2 regions of the Dietzia sp. SL131 genome follow, and region 2 is predicted to be linked to the other one. Evidence: riboswitches for the same ligand, from Rfam matches in the RefSeq annotation. Region 2 holds a riboswitch; the other holds the start of a gene.
The links. A riboswitch is a leader RNA that binds a small molecule or an ion and turns the genes downstream of it on or off. The one in region 2 is predicted to bind cobalamin.
Positions count from the first base shown of each region.

Region 1: another riboswitch for cobalamin. It lies ahead of OVA21_RS17035 (ABC transporter substrate-binding protein); the one in region 2 lies ahead of OVA21_RS04945 (ABC transporter substrate-binding protein).

Region 1 covers NZ_JAPPRI010000003.1:3,420,631-3,423,834, forward strand. Annotated here, with positions in the region: gene OVA21_RS17030 (FecCD family ABC transporter permease) at 1-574, opposite strand, end outside; gene OVA21_RS17035 (ABC transporter substrate-binding protein) at 571-1,509, opposite strand; cobalamin riboswitch at 1,599-1,737, opposite strand; gene OVA21_RS17040 (carboxymuconolactone decarboxylase family protein) at 1,898-2,314, shown strand; gene OVA21_RS17045 (long-chain fatty acid--CoA ligase) at 2,402-3,204, shown strand, end outside.
Region 2 covers NZ_JAPPRI010000003.1:874,802-878,005, forward strand. Annotated here, with positions in the region: gene OVA21_RS04940 (FecCD family ABC transporter permease) at 1-550, opposite strand, end outside; gene OVA21_RS04945 (ABC transporter substrate-binding protein) at 555-1,595, opposite strand; cobalamin riboswitch at 1,651-1,828, opposite strand; gene OVA21_RS04950 (alpha/beta hydrolase) at 1,841-2,935, opposite strand; gene OVA21_RS04955 (ABC transporter ATP-binding protein) at 2,995-3,204, shown strand, end outside.

The DNA of each region.
Region 1 (3,204 bases), 2.5 Mb from region 2:
TCCACGAGTACACCTGCCGCAGGGTCTCGTCGTGGCGCTGCATGAAGAACGTCTGGATGGCGCTGGCGAACGCCGCCACGGCGACGCCGGCGAGGATGATGACCACCTCGCTGCGTCCACCGCCGACACTGCGGCCCAGCGTGTAGGTGGCCAGCACCGCGATCATGCCGCCGGCGAACGCGGCGGGCGGCACCATCGCCGAGCCCATCGCGCCGCCCACGACGATCGCCAGGGTGGCGCCCAGCCCCGCCCCGCTGGACACCCCGAGCAGGTACGGGTCGGCGAGCGGGTTGCGGAACACGCCCTGGTAGGTGGCCCCGGCGATCGCGAGCATCGCGCCGACGATCGCGCCCAGCACCACGCGTGGGATGCGGATCTCCCAGAGGATGACCTGCTGACGTTCGGTGAACCCCGAGTTGATGTCGACGAGCGGCAGCCGGCCCACCAGTTCGAGCACCACGCCGCCCGGGGTGAGGCCGGCCGGGCCGATGAGGGTGCCGAGCAGGACCGCCGCGGCCAGCAACAGCGTCGCCCCGCCCAGCACGAGGGCGCGGCGGGGCGACGGGCGGGTCACGAGGCGGGCTGGTTCGCGGGGCTCTCCGCGGTCTCCGGCGCGGCGTCGGGCACCGCGGTGACGATCGCGGCGACCTCGCGCATGAAGTCGACCACGCGCGGGCCCCACCGGCTGGACAGGTCCTCGTCGACCACGTGGACGCGCCCGTCGCGCACGGCGGTGAGTCCGTCCCAACCCGGCCGCTCGGCCACGACCTCCGGGGTGATGCCGCAGCACTGGCCGTCGGCGAGGAACACGAGGTCCGGGTCGGCCTCGAGGATGAGTTCCTCGGACAGCTGCGGGTAGGGGTCGTCGCCGGTGGCGATCGAGGTTAGGCCGAACAGGGAGTAGATCTCCCCGACGTAGGTGTCGTCGGTGACGGTGTAGTAGGTGTCGTCGAGCTCGTGGAAGTACGTCAGCGGGGTCTCGCGCTCCGGCACCGAGGCGACGATCTCGTCGATCTCGCTCTGCATCCGCGACACGAGTTCGGCGGCCTCGCCGATGTGCCCGGTGGCCGCCCCGACCTGCTCGAGCTGGGTGTAGGTGTCGTCGAGGGTCTGCGCGGCGGGCAGCTGCAGCACCTCGACGCCGGAGCGTTCGAGGCCGGCCACGATGTCCCCGGTGTCGTCGGTGAGCACGACGAGGTCCGGCGCGTATCCCAGGATCGCCTCGAGGTTGGGCGTGTAGCCGGACAGGTCGGTGACCGGGGCGTCGGAGGGGAAGTCGGACCGCTCGTCGACCGCCACGACGCTGTCCCCGGCGCCGACGGCGTAGAGCATCTCGGTGGTGGTGGGGGCCAGCGACACGATCGCCTGCGGTTCCTCCGCCGCGGCGGAGGTCTGGTCGGCCGGGGCCGGCTCGTCGCCGCCGGTGCCGCTGCCGCTGCACGCGGAGGCGACCAGCGCCAGGGCGGCCAGGGGGGCGAGCAGCAGCGAGCGGGCTCGTGGATGGTGCATGGCATCCTCCGTGATTCGGAGGAAGAAAACAGCTCGGGCCGCGGCCTGGGCCGCTGCACGCGACCGTCCTTCGTCCGAGGTCAGTACGTACGGCTGCCGCGGAACCGGCCGACCTGGCTCGCCCGTCCTGAGACGGGATCACAGTTGCGGGACAGCGTCGGATTCGCACCGACTTCCGCCGAGTTGCCGCGGGGTCCGACGCTGGTGGCCGGACCCGTCGAGGGTATCCCACCCGTCGTCGCGTCCGCCCATCCCATACATCCGCTGTCGCCCCTGTCCGAGCCGTCCCCGCGCCTGGCCGGGGCGGGGCGAGGTCACGCGGAGCTGGTGACGACGGTCGGGGAGGATGGATCGCGATACCTGTCGGCAGTGGGAGAGGACCGTGGAGATGACGACGACGACGAGTTCTGCAGGCGAGGGGCCTTCGGCCGCGGATCTGCGCGAGCAGGGTTTCGCGACCAGGCGCGAGGTGATGAGCGACGACTTCGTCGACCGGGCCATGGACCGGGCTGTCGGGACGGAGTCGGAGGCGATCCAGCACGTGGTCGCAGAGAACGTGTGGGGCAACATCTGGAACCGGCCCGGGTTGGACCGACGGGATCGCAGCCTGCTTAATATCGGGATGCTCGTGGCACTGCGCGCGGACGCCGAGCCGGCGGGGCATGTACGCGGCGGGTTGACCAACGGGTTGACCCGCGAGGAGATCACCGAGGCGGTCATCCACGCCTCGGAGTACTGCGGCGCGCCGGCGGCCCTCGCGGCGACGAGGACCGTCCAGACCGTCTTCGACGACCTCGACGGGTGATCGCCCACACGGCCCAAGGACGTCATGGACGTCAGGTAGTCTCGACACGAGAGTGACAGACGCCACCCCTCGATCAAGGAGCCCCTCATGAAGAGCACGATGATGCCGGAGCAGTTGAACATCAGCACGATCCTGCAGTTCGGTGCGACCGTCCACTCCGATGCGGTCGTCACCACCTGGACCGATCAGGGACCACGGAAGATCACCTACGGCGATCTGGGCAAGCACGCCGCGCAGCTGGCCAACGCGCTGCGTTCCCTGGGGGTCGACGGTGACCAGCGGGTCGCCACATTCCAGTGGAACAACTCCGAGCACTTGGAGGCCTACCTCGCGATCCCGTCCATGGGCGCCGTGCTGCATCCGCTGAACATCCGGCTGTTCCCGGACCAGCTCGAGTTCGTGGCCAACCACGCAGAGGACAAGGTCGTGATCGTCGACCCGAGCCTCGTCCCGCTCCTGCAGCCGCTCCTGCCCCGGTTCTCGACGGTCGAGCACGTCATCGTCACCGGTGGGGGCGCCGCGAACCTCGAGGCTCCCGAGGGCATCCAGGTGCACGACTACGACGCGCTCCTCGCCGCCCAGCCCACCGAGTTCGATTGGCCGGAGGTCGACGAGAACTCCGGCGCCGCGATGGCCTACACCTCGGGCACCACCGGCGACCCGAAGGGCGTCGTCTACTCGCACCGGTCGATCTACCTCCACTCGATGCAGGTGTGCATGTCCGACGGCATGGACATCTCGCTCGACGACAACGTGCTGGCGATCGTGCCGATGTTCCACGCCATGTCGTGGGGCCTGCCGTACGCCGCGTTCATGGTGGGCGCCTCGCTGCTCATGCCGGAGCGTTTCCTACAGCCCGAGCCGCTGGCCGCGATGATCGCCTCCGAGCG
Region 2 (3,204 bases):
TCGCCGCGACCCCGGCCAGCACCACCCGGTCGGTGGTGCCGCCGGACGCGAAGGCCAGGACCAGGACGAAGCCGAACGCGGTGAGCGCCCCGACGAACGCCCCCGTGGTGAGCCCGACCGCGCCCGCGCCGACCCCGAGCACCACCACGAGGACCGCCCCGGTGGAGGCGCCCGAGGAGATGCCGAGGATGTACGGGTCGGCCAGCGGGTTGCGCAGCAGCGACTGCAGGATGACGCCGCACAGTGCGAGCCCCGCCCCGGCCAGGGCCGCCATGAGGGTGCGCGGCAGCCGCAGGTTCCAGATGATCCCCTCCTGGATCCGCGTGAGCCCGGAGTCGGCTCCCGTGAGGCGGGCCAGCGCGGACTGGACGACGTCGGCGGCGGTGAGTCCGGACGGGCCGATGGTGATGACGAGCGCCGTCGACACCGCCAGCAGCCCCAGGCCGCCGAGCCATAGGGTGGCCAGCGCGGACGGTCGCCGCAGGGGCGGCCGCCGACGCGGTGGCGCCGGGACCACCGGGGCGGTGGTCCTCTCGGGTGCGAGGGTCATCGGGTCAGTTGGCCGGGTCCGGCTCGGCGAGACCCGGCGTGGTGAGTCCAAGAGCGGTGAGCCCCGCCGCGACGGTCTCCACCCCGTAGATCGTGCGCAGCGACGGGTTCATCTCGGCACCGGTGATGTCGATGAACCGCTTCTCCCGGACCGCCGCCATCTCCCGGGTGACGGGGTTGGACTCGAGGTAGGCGATCTTGGCCTCCGCGGTCTCGGCGGTCTGGCTCTTGCGGGTCAGGTCGCCCACGACGATCACGTCCGGGTCGCGCTCGGCCACGACCTCCCAGCTGATCTGCGGCCACTCCTGGGTGGTGTCGTCGAAAACGTTCTCCAGGCCGAGGGTGGTCGAGATGAGGCCGGGGGCACCGCAGCAGCCGGCCAGGTACGGGGACTCGGAGTTGGCGAACCAGTACATCGCGGAGATCCCGCGGGCGTCGACGCTCTCGGCGGCCTCATCGAGTCGGCGCTGCAGGTCCGCCACCAGCTCGTCACCGGCCTGCTCCACGTCGAAGATCGTCGCGAGATCGGTGATCTCGCGGTAGAGCAGGTCCGGGGTGAGCGGGGTCTCGCGGACGCCGTCCCCGGAGTCGGCGACCTTGCCCACGCAGTCGGTGGGGGAGAGGTACGTACCCACGCCGAGTTCGTGGAACTGCTCGCGGGCGGCGACCCCGCCCTCGCCGAGGGTGCTGCCGAAGGAGGCGGTGACGAAGTCCGGCTCCACGTCCAGGACGGCCTCCATCGACGGCGCGTTGTCGGCCAGGCGGGGGACAGACCTGTTCACCTCGGAGAACTCGGGTAGGACCGGGTCTGTCCAGGTGGCGGTGCCGACCATCCGGTCGCCGAGGCCGAGGGCGTACAGGATCTCGGTGGAGCCCTGGTTGAGCGAGACGACCCGTTCGGGCGGGGCGTCGAGCTGCACCTGCTCCCCGCAGTTCTCGATCGGATCGGTGCCCGGGCCGGCGATCGCGGCCGGGTCGTGGGCGGTGCAGGAGGTCAGGGTGAGAAGGGTGACGCCGGCGAGGGCGACCAGGGTGGACGAACGCATGGGTGTGCTCCGAGGTCGCGGGCCTGCAACGCGAAGCCCGGTGATGACCTGGCGGTTGTCACCGCGAGGGCCAGCCGGTATTCGGACTCGGGATCACCTGGACGGAGCGCCTTCCCAGACCGTGCGGCCCAGTGGCATCGTGCCCCGCCATCACCCTCACCGCTGCGCGTCAGTTCCGGATTCGCACCGGATTCCCGCGACCGATCGGTCTCGCTGGCGATCACAAGGTAACACGCGCTCCAGGGTCAGTACGCCAGCCCCATCCGCATCGCGCCCACCGCCTCGGACAGCGCCGAGCGCGCGAGCGGGGTGGCCCCGACGGCGTTGACGAACGGGTGGACCAGTGTCTCGTGGCGGCGCAGCGAGACCGGGACACCGGCATCGGCCATCTTCCGGGCGTAGGCCTCGCCCTCGTCGCGCAGCGGGTCGAACCCGCCCGTGGCCACGTGGGCGGGCGGCAGTCCCGAGAAGTCCTCCGCAAGCAGGGGGGAGGCGCGGGGGTCGAGCCGGTCCTCGTCGGACCGGATGTAGGTCTCCTCGTACCAGTCCATGTTGGCCCGGGTGAGGAAGAAGCCGTCGCCGAACAGCTCGTACGAGCGGGTCCGCGCGGACATGTTGGTGGCGGGGACGAACAGCAGTTGGAAGTCCGGCATCTTCTCTCCGGCGTCGCGCGTCTGCTGGCAGACCACCGCCGCCAGGTTGCCGCCGGCGCTGTCACCGCCCACCGCGATGCGCGTCGGGTCCACGCCGAGTTCGTCGGCGTGGTCGCGGACGTACCGGAACGCGGCGATCGCGTCCTCGACCGCGGTGGGGAACCGGAACTCGGGTGCCAGCCGGTAGTCCACGCTGATCACCTTGAGCCGGCCCGTCTCGGCGATGTAGCGGCAGGTCGCGTCGTGCGAGTCGACGCTGCCGAGCACCCAGCCGCCGCCGTGGAAGAACACGAGTGCGGGCAGCGTTTCGTCACCGTGGACCGGCGAGTACAGGCGCGCGGGCAGGTCGGCCCGGTCCGGGTCGGTGCCGCCGAGCGGGAGGACGATGTCGGTGACGACGGCGAGGTCGATCTTCTTCCCCGAGACGGTGAACGCCGACCGCTCGACGGCCGAACGTGCCTTCTCGACGGTCAGATCCTCGTATTCGCCCTCGGATGTCATCGAGATGACCCGGAGCCCGGCCTGGAAGTGCGGGTCGAGGACCTGGCCGTCCATCCGTCGCGGGGTCCCGCCCACGAGTCGGAGGAGCGGGCCGGGCAGGAACCCGGCAGCGGTCATGACGGCCTTGGTCAGGCGATCCGGGATCGACGGGGAAAAGTCACGGTGGCCGGACATGGGAGAGCGCATGGGCACATTGTGACGCGGATCCCTGGGATGATCGGGGTAATCGGACGAAGGAGCTGATCATGCGTTCAGAACACGACAGCGTGGTGCGGGTCGAGGGCCTGGTCAAGACCTTCGGCCGCGCCCGGGCCCTGGACGAGTTGGACCTCGACGTGCGCCGCGGCGAGGTCCACGGGTTCCTCGGACCCAACGGGTCGGGCAAGTCCACCACCATCCGAATCCTGCTCGGGCTCATGCGCGCCGACTCCGGGCGGGCGACGGTGTTCGGCGGC